One region of the Paenibacillus sp. B46(2026) genome, then DNA from elsewhere that is predicted to be linked to it. Evidence: predicted binding sites of a transcription regulator. Region 1 holds the regulator's gene; the other holds the start of a gene.

Region 1 (8,102 bases):
CATCACCCGTAAAGAGGCCGCACAGTTTATCGATCAGTATTTTGAAGTATTTCAGGGTGTGCGCCGATATATGGATGACATTGTGAAGGAAGCTCGCCAGGATGGTTACGTCAAAACGTTGTTGGAGCGCCGACGCTATCTGCCTGAGATTAATGCCAGTAACTTCAATCTGCGTTCCTTCGCAGAGCGTACGGCGATGAATACACCTATTCAGGGAACAGCGGCAGATATCATCAAACTGGCCATGGTACAGATGGATGAAGCATTACGGGAACGCAAGTTGAAGAGTCGCATGTTGCTTCAGGTGCACGATGAACTTGTATTCGAAGTACCTGCCGATGAATTGGAACTGATGAAAGAATTAGTCCCTTCTGTCATGGAAAAAGCATTGGAACTGTCGGTTCCGCTGAAAGCCGAAGTCAGCTTTGGGGATAACTGGTACGAAGCGAAATAAATCAAGAGCCGCACGGTTTTTCCGGTATTTCAAAATAGACCTTTCCATGTTAGCGATATAAGAAAAGGGTCCCGCTGAGCGCCATCTTCCGTTATAATATAGGGGAGGTGAGAACATCATGCCGGAATTACCGGAAGTTGAAACAGTCAGAAGAACATTGAATCAGCTTATTGTAGGCAAGACCATTGATCATGTTACCGTTAGCTTGCCGCGGATTATTCAGCGGCCGGACGACATAGATGCATTTGCACTGGAACTCGCGGGACATACCGTCATTGGGGTGGAGCGTCGAGGCAAGTTTTTGCGTATTTTGCTGGACGGGTTGGTGCTTGTCTCCCATCTGCGGATGGAAGGAAGGTACGGTGTGTACGAGCAGCATGAAGATGTGGAGAAACATACACATGTGATCTTCCATTTTAATGATGGTACGGAATTGCGTTATAAGGATGTGCGTCAGTTCGGTACGATGCATCTGTTTAATGCAGGTGAGGAACTGGTGTCCAAACCTTTGCTGAAGCTGGGACTGGAGCCGCTTGACCCGGCCTTTACGTTAGCTGCGTTCCGAGAAGCGGTGGGCAAACGAACAACCAAAATCAAGGCTGTACTGTTAAATCAGGCATATGTGGTTGGCATCGGGAATATTTATGTGGACGAGGCTCTATTTCGCGCAGGCATCCATCCCGAGACCATCGCCAAGACACTGACCGAAGCTCAGTTAACGGTGCTCCATGAAGCGATTGTGGCTACGTTGCAAGATGCAGTGAATGCAGGGGGATCTTCCATCAAATCCTATGTAAACGGACAGGGTGAGATGGGGATGTTCCAGCATCAATTGAAAATCTATGGACGCAAATCGGAACCTTGTGCAACATGTGGTACGTTAATTGAAAAAACGGTGGTTGGTGGCCGTGGGACGCATTTTTGTCCAAACTGTCAGCCGCTGAACATGAACTGAATGAACGAAATGATGAAATCATAGCACCCTTGGATTCCTCCCTCCATATACTGATATGGCAGAAATAAGCGGGCGTATACCCATACTGGCATCTTCAGTTGGCACGAGTACCGCACAGAGGAGGAGTCCGGGGTGCTGCATCATTTTATTTCATTGCTGGCGCTTGCTTTGGCGCTTAGTTTAGATGGTTTTGGAGTCGGGATTACATATGGGTTACGGAGGACTAAGATTCCCCTGTTATCTATCGCTGTTATTTCGATCTGTTCGGGATTGGTTATTGCTTTGTCGATGCAAGTAGGTGTGCTGTTGTCCCATGTGGTGTCACCGGATATCGCTTCGATTGTGGGAGCCGTTATATTGATAGGTATTGGTGCATGGTCACTGTTGCAACTTATTCGAAAGCAAGGCAAGGAACAGCTGGAAACAGACACTAGATCGGGTGAGGGAACAGAAACAACGTTAACTGGTATTAGAGAAGTACAAAAGACGCTGACGGATTCAAAAGGCAGGAATCAGGTGCTTGCGCTGGATCTGGAGCAGTCGGCTTCAGGTGGATCGCTGGAACGCATGGTATTTACACTGGAGCTGCGTAAGCTGGGGGTCGTCATTCAGATCCTTCGCAGTCCCTCCAAGGCGGATATGGATAACTCGGGGAGTATATCTGCCCAGGAAGCGATGTGGCTTGGTATTGCCCTGTCTCTGGATGCGTTTGGGGCAGGATTGGGAGCGGCACTTCTCGGATTCCCTACACTATGGACGGCACTCATTATTGCGCTGTTTAGTGGGGCGTTTCTGTCCCTTGGCATGAAGGTTGGGCTGCGATTCTCAGCTCTGCGCTGGATGCGAAGACTGTCTGTATTGCCAGCACTTTTGTTAATGATTATGGGAATAATGAAGCTGTTATGAGGTGAAACGATGAATATAGGCTTAACCGGCGGGATAGCGACAGGCAAAAGCAGTGTTTCCGCCTATCTCGCCAGTAAGGGAGCGTTGCTCATCGATGCAGACGTTATTGCCCGGGAAGTTATGATGCCCGGGCACCCCGTGTTGGCCGCCGCTGTTAAGCGGTTTGGACAAGCCATACTGAACGAAGATGGAACACTGGATCGGAAAAAGCTTGGAAGCATTGTTTTTCAACAACCAGAGGAACGAAAGGCATTGGAGGCCATCACACACCCGGCGATTCGTAGAGAGATGCGTGAACGGGCTGCCGCATACGCATTGCAACATCCGGATAAACTTGTGGTATCTGATATTCCGTTGTTGTACGAATCGGGTCTGGAAGATGGTTTCGAGGAAGTCATGGTTGTATATGTTCCAAGATTAGTCCAACGAGATCGCTTGATGAGTCGGGATGGAATGACTGCAGAACAGGCTGAGGCTCGAATGGATGTACAGATGGATATTGAGCGCAAAAAGCAGCTGGCAGACATTGTCATTGATAACAGCGGCTTATGGCCTGCGACGCAGCAGCAAATTGACTCATATCTACAGCGTAAGGGTTTGTTATGAAGATATTGCGCAAGAAACGTGTACTGCTGTTGATGTTTGTGTCCTTTGTATTGATATTATTCCTGAATACAAACTGGATGGCATGGTTCTATCCAATTCATTATAAGGAAGAGATTCGTGCCCAATCCCAGAGCTATGAGGTTGATCCATTTCTGATTGCTTCCATAATCAAGGTGGAGACCAATTTCAAGACAAGCAAGGAATCCAAACGAGGAGCCATTGGACTCATGCAACTGATGCCGGACACAGCCAACTGGATACTGGAACAAGCCAAAATTCCTGACACTTCGCTGGAGGAATTGAAGCACGAGCCTGAACGAAATATTCAGTTAGGGACCTGGTATCTGCGGAATCTGTCCGATCAATTCGATGGCAATGAAGCGGTGATGATCGCCGCTTATAACGCGGGTCCGGGCAAAGTGAACAGTTGGCTTAGAGATGGTGTATGGGATGGCTCGTTCGATACGGTGAAGGATATTCCGTTTGGTGAGACGCGTCACTATGTACAAAGGGTCATTTACTATTATAATCAGTATGTAAAGATTTATAATACGTTCTGAGTATATAAGTAGAAGCACAGAGCAGGCCGGTTGTTCACCGGCCGCTCCATGCTCCTCTGTGTAGCGTATTACGATGCAGATATTAATGGTATTGACCTGCCAATTGCTGTTCTGCAATTGTTACCAGACGCTTCGTGATGTATCCACCGATCGAACCGTTCTCGTAAGAAGTCATGTTACCTTGGTATCCGTCTTGTGGGATGCTGATTCCGAGTTCTTGGGCAACTTCAAATTTCATTTGCTCGAGTGCTGCGGAAGCTCTAGGTGCCACCAGGTTGTTGGAGTTACCGTTGCTTTGTGCCATTGCTGTTCACCTCCTCGCGGGTTGGTAAAAGTATTATGTGTCGGCAATGCGATTTTCATTACAAGGTCAGTACAGGGAATATGTGGTAAAAAGTAAAACATGGGAAGTGATCTGATTTGAAATGTCCTTATTGCGGTTACATGGGTACCAAAGTGCTTGATTCGCGTCCGGCAAACGAAGCGAAATCCATTCGTCGTCGCCGTGAATGTGAGCAGTGCGCCAGAAGATTTACAACGTTTGAGATGATTGAGGAAACACCCCTGATCGTCATTAAGAAAGATGGCAGCCGGGAAGAGTTCAGCCGGGACAAGATTCTCCGCGGGCTTATTCGTGCCTGTGAGAAACGTCCAGTCTCTGTTGAGACGCTGGAGATGATGGTATCTGAAGTAGAGAAGTCGCTGCGTAATACAGCAGATGCTGAGGTCGAGAGTCGCCAGATTGGTGAGCTATTGATGGAACAGCTGTTTCCAGTCGATGAAGTGGCGTATGTGCGCTTCGCTTCCGTGTATCGTCAGTTCAAAGACATCAATATGTTCATGAAAGAACTGAAATCCCTGTTGTCCAAAGACAATCTGGAGGATTAGTGAAGTGGGTAAAGGGAGAAGAGCAGTCTGGGGTTCCAGTCCGTATGTGCCAGTAAAATCGGTTGTTCTTCTCCAATCACTTTGGATCATGAAAAAGTGATTGACAGCGAAAGCTGGATTTTATATGATATAGGAGTCGCCTGTGGAACGTTGCAGTGCTGGACAAGTTATCTATTTCATATCCTGGGGCCTTAGCTCAGCTGGGAGAGCGCATCGCTGGCAGCGATGAGGTCAGGGGTTCGATCCCCCTAGGCTCCATACAGGTAATGAAGACGGGAAAGCCTTTGTGTATCAGGGGTTTTCCCGTTTTATTTTTACTGTTTATATTAAGTGGTGTTCCTGCTCACATCGTCCAACCCACCCACGGCTTTCACAGTTTCAGGCTCATGCTTCGCTAAGAAAATAAACTACATTGTAGTCTTTATGGCGTCTACATCGGACTCAACTTGAAACATTCACATAATTGAAATCGGCGGTCTGCCGTTTTTCATTGAGGATCTGGAGGTTAGCGGCGATCCGGTAGCAGTCGCATTGTTCAAGGAAGCCATTTGCGAAGTGGACGGGATCATGATTGTGAGTCCGGAATACAACACGGGAATCCCGGGGGGTGCTCAAGAACTCGCTTGACTGGGCTTCAAGACCGGCAAGGGATTCAGTTTTCATCAAAACAAGTCGGGATCATCGGTGCTACACCGGGAGGGATGGGAACCGCATACGCACAGATGCAATTGAGGCAAGTGCTGGATGCCATGAAGGCGTACGTGCTGCCGTTTCAGAAAGTGCCTATTTCACAAGTTCATGAAAAGGTTGATGTTAAGCAGCTCGCACTCACCTATGAGAAGACGAGGCAATATCTTCAGCGGTACATCCAGCACCTCTTATTCAAGCGAATACATACAATTGCTTGAATTTACTCGTTCTTTCGATGATTGTGTGCCGACTTGACATGGAGCCTCTGCAGGCATGACTTTTTGCGAAAGGGCGAAACCACAAGGGTTTCGCAAGGCGGGCTAGCCTATTATGCCTGCCCTCCATGTAAAGTCTTTGGCGTAATTTTTGCGCGCTACACTTTAAGTTTTTTCGGCTTCACGGTCCCTTGCTTGATCGCATCCCGATATTCATAAGGTGATAAATCATAGATGCTGCCGTGGATACGGTTGTGGTTGTAGTTGTGAATAAATTCGGTTACGACTTCATACGCCTGCCCATAACTCTCAAATTCATGCCCGCTGATAACACTCCAACTCCAGAATGGCGTGGGCTCTTCGACAAAAAACCTTATAGGATATCATCGTAGAAACAAAGTATCAGATTCTATCTGAAATTTTAAAACTTTCAGCGAAGTGGATTCCGATTCAAAACGAAATAGGCTACCCCCTCCCCGGCCTCCTCTTTTTTGCTCCCCTGTAAAGAAGTGCCGAAGCCGCTGCAAGAACTACCGTAAAAACAATGTCATCAAAAGCTTCCTTAAAACCGATCGAGAAAATCATGCTCAATAGGAATACCAAAAGCAGGGCAAGACTAGCTAAAGCAGCCTCTTTTAAGCGAATACCACTCACCAATAAAACACCAAGCCCAACTTCTAAGAAGGTTACAAAATAACCTAGGATATCAGACACTACTCTTGGGAACCAAGGGTTCAAAGTAGCTGTATGCTCCAAAAAGCTATCAAAGTTTCCCCAGGCCACACCTAGATTTCCAACTGGACCCAAGATGCCTAAACGGTCAGCAACTACCCATAAATATATCAACCCCAAAAAAACTCTTATAAAGATAAAGCTTCCTGTTTTAATAGTCATAATGCCCTCCGTCCAATTAAGTATACTTTATTTTTTTATTGAACCTCTCATGACTAAAAGTCACGAGATTCCTGCGCTGAACGCTCCAACGAGCGAAGATAAGCAGGCTTATCCCCGCAGTTCCTGCGGTTCTTGCGAAGCTTGTACGTTGGACTTTGCTCTCTAGCTTACTGCTTGGTTTTTGCTTTTCAGCTAGAGAGGGCGGTTGTGCTTGAACGTGCATAGTACGTGGAGCGCTCCACTTCAAGGATGCGCAGCACAAGTCGAACAGGATGTCCTTGGGCAATGTATGTTTGGGCAATCTCTATTTTACCCGCAAGTTTGGGTTCATTTTTTTTACAGGTCACGGAGGATTTCCCGTTCCAATGCCTGTTCAGCATACAGCTTTTTCAATTTTTCATGTTCCTTTGCTAGCGCTGCATAATCAGAGGCTGTAGGAACTAAGGGCGCTTGCTTATAGCGCGTTCCATCTAACTGATCGAGATCTGTACGCTCCAATTCTCTGGCCCATCGAAGCACCATCTTGGGATCCAGTTCATATTGTTTCCTTGTCATGGCGTTCCCCTCCGTCTTGGTTTGTCGGAATAAGGGGTGTATTGTCCAAGTTCATTTGGGGGCTAAATAGCATACATGAAAATCAGGAGAGTTTGGTACCAAGCTCTCGAACGTGAGCAATCCATTTATCTCGCTGGCCAGATGTAGATGGTCTGATAGGACCAATCTCGGTTATGCGTACTGGTTTGATACCACAGAAATGAAGTACGTTTCGCTTCATGACATTCAGCCCGGCCCGATGGTACACGAGTCGATTGTACCAGGCAGGGGTGTCGGACGTAACGATCAGGTGCGCAGATTTACCCAATAGAAGCTTATCCCATAACTGTGAATCCTGCCTGTGTTTGTATGCGAACCCAGGCAAGAATATCCGATCGATAAAGCCCTTCAGAACAGCCGGCGTGCTCCCCCACCATATCGGATAAACGAATATCAGGTGATCCGCCCATCGGATCATCTCCTGTGCTTTAAGAAGTTCATTTTCCAGTTCCGTCCGCTTACGGTATCCATATTGCAGATTCATCTCAAAGGAGATTGAGCTTAAGTCGATATTTCGGACTTGGGCTTTGCTGTTCTTTTGAACTCCTTCCGTATATGCTTTGGCCAAGGATGCACAGTAGCTCTGTGCATCCGGATGGCCGTTAATGACAAGCATTTTCGATTTCATTGCTTTTACCTCCCCGGTAATTTCATTGTGATATAATATTAAAAAAGCAACTTTAGTATATACCGGCAACTGGTGGGATGAAATGATCAACAACGTACTATTACTTGATAAATCACGCAAAGGGGAGAATTCGGTGATCGATTCGGGTGTTTCTGTTACCATGCTGTATCCAATCATGAAGTCACTTGTCCATAAGGGCGTGGACACAGATTCGTTTTTCCGGTATATATCGGTTGACAGCACTGTTCTGACGCAACAGGAAGCGCGTATCCCAACAATGGAGTTAGAGAGAGTAACAAACGCGGCGGCGGTCTATACACAGGATGATTATTTCGGATTGCAGATGGGGGCGTTTACGGAATTTGCCGATTTGGGCGTGCTCGGATACGTCATGATGCATTGCAATAACATAGAAGCTGCACTTAAGTCGTTTCAGACTTACAATGAAGTGTTATGCAGCGGATTCAATCTGGATTGGGAGATCGTAGATGAAGATGTGAGAATACGCATGTTTACCCAATCTAACTGGAGTTTTCCCCGCCATTGTGCAGAGGGTATGGCTACTTCGCTCTACCGTCTGATCGAAATTCTGTGTAATCGAACGGTTCCGTTGCATGAAGTCAGTTTTATGCATGAGTCACCGGGGGGAATACATCCATATGAAACTGTGTTCGGAGTGATTCCCACATTTGAAGACAATTCCACAATGCTG
Region 2 (8,102 bases), 140 kb from region 1:
TATACGGCTGGTGCTGTAGCGCGCAATTGCCGTTTGGCAGCCTGTTCGAACAGGTTCACGAAGGCACCGCCTTCACGGGCTGCGCCGAAAATCTGCTGGAGTCTGCGACTGCCGTACACCACTTCTTCACGCAATATTCGTCCTGGTCCCAGCTGTGGCAGCGATGGAGTGATACCGAAGTAACGGCCTAGAATGGTTTCTTTCGGTGGCTCGCCTTGAGGACTGCCGTTGGTTATACCATTCGCTCCATCAGGGTTAGGTACAACAGGAGGTGATGCTTGCGCAACTTTGGCTTCTGCTGCTTCAATGGCCTGCTGATAACTGTCAGGATCAAATATAAATGTAAAGGACATCGTCTCAGCGGGTGCTCCGGTTCGTTCCACGAACCCCCAATAATAGGGACGATTGGTCAACGCTTTGTCCGCCTCAGGCGAGAGTTTGACTGTAACATGGGCAGGTGAACGCTCCATAATCTGACAATCAAGTGCTTCCAGATAGGAGAGAACATAAGCCTGCACTTCATGGGGAGACATGGTCATGAGTTAGCTACCTCCTTTGCGAAGATCTAACAACCCGGATACGGCAGGTCCTTCAACGGCAACCTCACGTTGAATAGAGTTCAGCGATTGTCCAAGTGAATCCATTTTGCGGCGAATATCTTCATCGGTTTGTGATTCCAACATGATTTTGTACAAACTTTTCTCAATTGACTCCTTCTTCTCCAGCCGTTCCAAAATGACATCCAGCCCGCCGATCACCATCTCAAACATATTGATCTTCTCATGCAGCAGATTCAGAATATGTTCCTCAATGGTTCCAGTCGTGGATAGGTTGAAGATGTTCACGTCATTTTGCTGTCCAAGCCGGTGTACCCGACCGATCCGCTGCTCTACCCGCATAGGGTTCCAAGGCAGATCGAAGTTGATCATATGATGGCAAAATTGCAGATTGATGCCCTCACCACCCGCTTCGGTTGCAATCATGGCCTGCACACGCCCGCGGAAGAGATCCATCATCCAGTCTTTTTTGCCTCGATTCATGCCACCCCGATAGGGTACAGCCGTAAGCCCGTTGTTGCGAAAATAGTTCAGCAGATACTCCTGCGTGGCTCGGTATTCGGTGAAGATGATTACTTTTTCATTCATGTCCCGAATGAGCTCCATCGTTTTCTCAGCTTTGGTATTCTCCTTGATCGCTTTGATATGGGCAACCAGTTCCCAGATTTTGTCCCGGAGAGGAGAGTCCAATGGAAGTTTCTTCGACAGATTAACCAATGTTACGAATACAGCATCCCGACTGCTGCACACTTCTCGCTGCAATGTGACAAGGGAGAGCATACTGCTCAGGTTGCCGCCAGCTTCCTGGTACTGGTCTTTAACAAATGAAGTCACGCCATCGTACAACGCCTGTTCTTCAGGCGATAGTTGCAGATTCACATTGGAGACGTTCCGTTTGGTAAATTGAACGGGGCCTTCGCCACGACGATTACGGATCATGACTTTGGATAACTCGTTCTTAAGCTGTTCCTGATTTTTCGGAACTCGTTTGTCTACAACAAAGTTGGCCGCAAAGTCACCCTGACGACCCAGTTGACCGGGCTTCAGCAGGTTGATCAGATTGAACAACTCGCTCATATCGTTCTGCACAGGTGTAGCTGTGAGCAGCAGACAATACTTTTTGCGCAATTTCAGCATGAACTGATAGTTGGTTGTTTTCTTGTTTTTGAGTTTATGAGCCTCGTCAATAATAATCATGTCGTAATCGGTATTCAGCAGCATATCTTTATGCGGGTCACGTTTGGCTGTATCCATGGAAGCAACAACCACTTCATTCTGCCAGGAATAGGCCTTTTTCTGGGCAATGGCAGGGATGCCAAATTTCGAATTCAACTCCCGTACCCATTGCAGCACAAGAGATGCTGGCACGAGAATGAGTACTTTGGATACGAGACCCCGAACCATATATTCTTTCAGAATGAGACCGGCTTCAATGGTTTTGCCAAGACCCACCTCATCGGCGAGAATGGCCCGGCCTGACATTTCAAATAATACTCTGCGTGCAGTGTCCATCTGGTGAGGGAGTGGGGTAAGGCCTTGTAGATGCTTCAAACATTGGATCTCGTCAAAATTGGGAATCAGGTTGGTCTCTTCGGCCTGAATGCCAAGTTGAAAGAGTCGGTAATCCCCCCAAGGACCTCCTTTATCCAGTCGTGATTCCAATTGATTAATCCAGCTCCGATCGAATTCCAACGGAACGGGCAGTTCGGCTACAGGTTGATTCGTGTGGTGCGGGTTTTTCCGGTTCATGGTGCTTCCTCCCCTGCCATACGTGATGACGTTTTATTCGTAGGTAATAGTATGGACGAATGAGAGTCAGTTCATAACTATGTGGGTTCAAATAAGGAATATTTACACTTGTCACTCCGATGACAGAATAACCTTCCGATCGCTGTTATCCCCAGATTTTTTTGATTCCCTTCTCCAAAGGGGGAAAACCCGGGGAGTTTATGAAGGTGGACTATGATAAAAGTCGCATGGAAAATCAATATATGGTGTAATATACTGAACTTATATCACTATATGTGGTGTTTCGTCATAATTTACTCTTATAGTGAAAATGGAGATTTATTCCGGGGAGGTTGAACGTAGCGATGAAATCGAACCAACGATCGTACCAATTAGAAGGACTCAGCGAAAAAATATTTCTGGACCGATACGCCTGGAAGGACGCTGATTCGAATCATGCCAAGGTCGGAGATGTTGTATTGGTATTAACGAAGGATGATCCCAAGTTCCCAACCAAGGAAGTGGGCGAAATCATAGAACGAAAAGGGCAGCTTGTACAGGTAAGAACTCGAAGCGGAGAGATGATCGAGACAAACGTGGAGAAATTGACACTCAACATAGAAAAAACACCGGAAGAGATGTGGGACCGTCTTGCCAAAGCGATGGCTTCTGTCGAATCCACAGCTGATCAGCGGGCAACGTGGGAGTCCAAGTTCCGCTCTGTGTTGGAAGATTGGAAGTTAGTGCCCGGTGGCCGCATTGCTGCGGGTGCGGGTGCAAGCGATGAGCTGACACTCTTCAATTGTTATGTCATTCCGTCTCCGCAGGATAGTCGAGGTGGCATCATGAGAACCCTGACCGAGATGACCGAGATTATGGCACGCGGGGGAGGCGTAGGCATTAATCTGTCTTCTTTGCGTCCTCGGCGGTCGGTTGTGAAAGGTGTTAATGGATCATCCAGCGGTTCCGTATCCTGGGGTGGCTTGTTCAGTTATACGACTGGACTTATTGAACAGGGCGGAAGTCGCAGGGGTGCACTCATGCTGATGATGAATGACTGGCATCCGGATGTGCTTGATTTTATTACCGTAAAACAAACAATGGGGCAGGTGACCAATGCCAATCTCTCTGTATGTGTGAGCAACGCATTTATGGAGGCTGTCAAGCAGGACGGAGACTGGGATTTGGTTTTCCCCGATACGAACGATCCGGACTATGATACCGAGTGGAACGGGGATATGCAGCAGTGGAAAGCCGCAGGTCATTCGGTGGTGCACTATCGGACGCTGAAGGCTCGCGAAATCTGGCATACCATTATTGAATCAGCCTGGAAGTCGGCAGAGCCTGGTGTGGTATTCATGGAGTACTACAACCAGATGTCCAACAGCTGGTACTTCAATCCGATCATCTGTACTAATCCTTGCGCGGAACAGGGCCTGCCTGGCTGGGGTGTATGTAATCTGTCAGCAATCAATCTGTCCAAATTCTACGATGAAACAAATCATGATGTGGCATGGAATGAGTTGGCGGAAACCACCCGCATCTCGGCTAGATTTTTGGACAATGTCATCGATGCAACACCATATCATTTTGAGGAAAATAGACTGAATCAGCAACGTGAACGCCGGGTTGGGCTTGGCACAATGGGACTGGCAGAGCTGATGATTAAGCTGCGTATTCGATACGGCAGCCCTGAATCTCTTGCATTTCTGGATAAACTGTATGGATTCATGGCGAAGGAGGCCTATCTGGCATCGGCAGAGATTGCAGCAGAGAAGGGAGCTTTCCCGGCTTTCGAAGCGGAACCGTATTTACAGAGTGGATTCATGAAAAACATGGTTGCGACGTACCCTGAAGTGGGAGAGGCCATCCGTAAACAGGGCATTCGAAATGTCACACTGATCACACAAGCGCCAACGGGAAGTACAGGTACGATGGTGGGCACATCAACAGGTATTGAGCCGTATTTCGCCTTCAAGTATTTCCGTCAAAGCCGTCTAGGTTATGATGAACAGTTCGTACCGATTGCACAAGACTGGCTGGATGAACATCCGGGTGAAGCTTTACCAGACTATTATGTGACGGCGATGGATCTGTCGGCTGAGAATCATATCCGGGTACAGGCTGCGATTCAGCAATGGGTGGATAGTTCGATCTCGAAGACGGCCAACTGTCCGGCTGATTTTACAGTGGAGAATACGGCTGAGCTGTACGAACTGGCCTTCGACCTAGGCTGCAAGGGAGTAACGATATATCGCGACGGCAGCAGGGATGTGCAGGTGTTGTCCACGTTGAAGAAGGAAGAGACCAAGACCGAAGATGTAGATTCGACATTAATTACTAACTTGGAGACACTTCCTGATGTGTCAGTTAGTGAATTGACGAATAATGCGGAAGTGCAGGCAAGTGATGGAACTTTCAATAGCCAGGTTGGTGTTAGAACGCATTCTTCCGAGCAACCCTCTTCGTCTGCTAAAGTGCTCGATAAACAATATAGAAGCCGTCCTCAAGTACTGCGCGGTGCGACATACAAAATCAATACGCCATTCGGTATGGCTTACATTACAATTAATGATCTGGAGGGAACGCCGGGTGAGATCTTCCTGAACGTGGGCAAAGCGGGATCGGACGTGTTTGCCATGGCTGAGGCACTCGGTCGAGTATGCTCTCTGTTCCTTCGATACGGAGATCATGGGCACAAGGTTGAACTGTTGATCAAACATCTCAAGGGAATCGGTGGTTCGGGAGCGATTGGATTCGGAGCCAACCGGGTGGAATCGATTGCCGATGCAGTCGCTAAAGCATTGGAAAGTCATGTACAGAGCAGTGCTCAGGAGAAAGAAACTGGAGCATTACAAGAACAGAATCCAGTGGAGAGCGCGTATCCAAAAGTGGAGGATCAGAAAACCTTTACCGAATCGAGGGATTTATGTCCTTCATGCGGCTCGGCATCCCTGATGAATGTGGAAGGATGCAAAACATGCAGCAACTGTGGGTACAGTAAGTGCAATTAAATCTCAACTAGAACGACAATTAACGACATATATTTTGTTTTGGTTATGGTACTGTAGTTTGGTAATTAATCGAAATACAGTACCATAACTTGATATTTTACATAATGGTCTAATATTTTATTGGGTTATAAATAAAGGTTAGCTAATCTCAAATACTTAATGGGATAAATACAACTTACTTAGTTATTCTCGTGTATCAACTCTGTAAATCACGTTGATACAAATATTCTATACAAATATTCTATATGAACCATTTAAATATGAAGCTCGTTTGATATTGAAGTTTTAGGAGGATTTTATGTTTGAAGTAAACTGGAACAAATTTAATATTAAAAATGCTGATAAAGAAGAGGCGTTTGAAAGAATGTGTAGGCACTTATTTATGCGTAAATTTAAAATAAGCGGGTATGAATTTTCTGTAAATTATAATCAGACAGGTCTTGAAACAGAACCTATAAAATCAGGTGGAAAATTCTATGGGTTTCAATGTAAATATTCTACAAGTCATAATTCGACTTTATTTTATGACCAAGTATATAATTCATTGAAAAAAGCTTTCACTCTCTATAAGGGAAAACTAGATGAGATCTATATCTATTCGAATCTAAATATTAAACCAGAATGTACAAGCGAAGAACTGTTAAATGATAAATTAACAACATCAAGAGTTATGATTCAAAAAGAAGCTAGAAGAATGAATATAACTATACATTGGATAAAGGAAGAAAACTTTACCCATATACTTAATGAAGTTGAGAATCATGATATATATCGTATGTATTTTTCTTCGCAAAATGAAATTGCATTTATTGATTCTTCCGTAACAGTTGAAGAAAAAACTTTTTTGAAATCAAACTCTTTTTTAGAAATATCTATTAATGGCTTTGAGTATACACAGATTGAGAAGGAAATTCTAAAAAACAATTTCAGTGTTATTCTGGGATATGCCGGTACTGGAAAGACAGAAATATTAAAGAAAATTTATGTGTGTAGTTCGGAAAAATTTTTAGAAAACTACTCCCAAAATAATAAAGTTTCAATTGAATCTATTCCTATACCTATATATATCAGATTAAGAGAATGTGTAATGGGTGATTTAGAATCACTTATTAGAAACAGATTGAAAGATTATTCAATTCCTTTTGGTGATAATGGACAAAAATGCTTATATATTTTTGACGGGCTAGATGAAATTAGTATTTCAGATGTTGATAAAACTATTTCTTTTATGAAAATGTTAAAAAGAAGAAAAAATACTGAAAATATCATTGTGTCTTCAAGACTAAATTCTCCTAACTTGACGTTCTTATATAGGGAAATGGATCCGAAAATTTACCAAATTGATGCTTTAAATCATGAATTTATTGATAAATACTTTGTTGCTAAAGCAGTACAGTCTAAAAGCGAAAAATATGAAAGTGTCAAAAGTAAGATCAAGAGTTTGCTAATAGAGATTGATGACATATTTTCAGTGAATTTATTATGGGAGTATATTGAAAATGTTGATGACTCTACAACTAAAATTGATTTGATTTCTCATACTTTTTATAGCTTATTGAATAGTTCTAAAAAAATAAAAAATTTGAAATTGCCTGAAGTGAAGATTACTAGTATAGAGGAAATACTTCAAGAAGTCTCCTATTTTTTACAGTTAAATAACACCCTCAATTTAACCGTAAATGATTTTCAGAATATTATTAGTACGTTGTATAGCAAGCTCACATACTATGAAATAGATTCGATAATTAATTCTCTAACTGAATTGTTTTTTGATGTAGCCCATGGAGAGAAAATTCAAATTAGATATTCATTTAAGCATAAACGTTTTCATGAGTACTTTCTGTATAAGAAAATAAAACATAATTTTTATAATGATCCATTTTTATTGAGAGATTTGGGCTTGTTTCCAGACAAAGACTTTGTACTCAATATTTTTCTTTTCCAAGAATTGAAAGAAAGCATTCGAAATAGAGATATTCTCAAGAACTTGTCTCTACGTTTCTTTGAAGCTTACTTAGGGAGAGATTACTGGTACCATTTTAAAAATGGATTAATTGGTCAGAGGAGTGATTATGGTGTTGGTGATGAAAGCTATCTACAATCAGACAAATTAGTAGATGTCATTTGCACTAAAGAATACAAAGATCTAAAATCGTTTATCAATAACCAAGGAATCGGGATTAAATCATTTCTTTCTCAAAATAATTATTGGGATTTCATTAAAAAATATATTCTTCGTCAGAATGTAGATATTCGTTTATTCCTAAAAGCGGAATACAATTTAAGTGATGGTTTTGAAGAAGAGGCTTATAAATTGAATCCTTGTGCATTTTGGTTTTACAAATGTAAACAAGATAAAGCTTCATTCAAAAAAATATATACTAATGTGATTAGTAAATTTAATCTTGAAAATGTTGACTCTGAGCTAAATTATCTATATAGACAAAATAGTGCGATGAAAACTTCTGGTTATTTCGAAATAGGTCTCGAATTTTACGTGGATCAATTGGAGAAAATTATACCTGAACTGGGTAACGATCTTCTAGAGGTATTATGCTTTACACTTCTAAGAACCCAAAATATATACTATTTATTTGGAGAAACGCTTCAAAAACTAAGGAACATTTTGAAAGAGAGACTCAATAGTTCTACAAAACCAATCTATAAGCTCAATTCAATTATTGTTCATAATTTGTTAGCTGGAAGTAGAACTGAAGATAATAAATTTTTGATGGAAAGATTCAATGAAGTAAATAAAAATCATTACGGAACATGGGAACGTAATCTTGAGGCTAATAGCTAT

What was found. Region 1 encodes NrdR, which represses ribonucleotide reductase genes. Its sites were predicted from a motif close to AACACNATATATNGTGTT; they were not measured.
Region 2: a site for NrdR is predicted at 2,572-2,589, ahead of AC1S8V_RS10585 (adenosylcobalamin-dependent ribonucleoside-diphosphate reductase). Genes of this name have one in related genera too.

What each region holds. Positions count from the first base shown of each region.
Region 1 covers NZ_CM165907.1:2,147,592-2,155,693, forward strand. Annotated here, with positions in the region: gene polA (DNA polymerase I) at 1-454, shown strand, start outside; gene mutM (DNA-formamidopyrimidine glycosylase) at 573-1,409, shown strand; gene AC1S8V_RS09850 (manganese efflux pump) at 1,542-2,315, shown strand; gene coaE (dephospho-CoA kinase) at 2,325-2,921, shown strand; gene AC1S8V_RS09860 (lytic transglycosylase domain-containing protein) at 2,918-3,481, shown strand; gene AC1S8V_RS09865 (alpha/beta-type small acid-soluble spore protein) at 3,564-3,785, opposite strand; gene nrdR (transcriptional regulator NrdR) at 3,902-4,369, shown strand; tRNA gene AC1S8V_RS09875 (tRNA-Ala) at 4,555-4,627, shown strand; gene AC1S8V_RS09880 (NAD(P)H-dependent oxidoreductase) at 4,868-4,996, shown strand; gene AC1S8V_RS09885 (NADPH-dependent FMN reductase) at 4,993-5,277, shown strand; gene AC1S8V_RS09890 (IS3 family transposase) at 5,433-5,651, opposite strand; gene AC1S8V_RS09895 (MauE/DoxX family redox-associated membrane protein) at 5,740-6,168, opposite strand; gene AC1S8V_RS09900 (hypothetical protein) at 6,357-6,515, opposite strand; gene AC1S8V_RS09905 (hypothetical protein) at 6,505-6,723, opposite strand; gene AC1S8V_RS09910 (NAD(P)H-dependent oxidoreductase) at 6,806-7,390, opposite strand; gene AC1S8V_RS09915 (AraC family transcriptional regulator) at 7,473-8,102, shown strand, end outside.
Region 2 covers NZ_CM165907.1:2,291,069-2,299,170, forward strand. Annotated here, with positions in the region: gene AC1S8V_RS10575 (YqhG family protein) at 1-539, opposite strand, end outside; gene AC1S8V_RS10580 (DEAD/DEAH box helicase) at 543-2,306, opposite strand; gene AC1S8V_RS10585 (adenosylcobalamin-dependent ribonucleoside-diphosphate reductase) at 2,651-5,299, shown strand; gene AC1S8V_RS10590 (NACHT domain-containing protein) at 5,598-8,102, shown strand, end outside.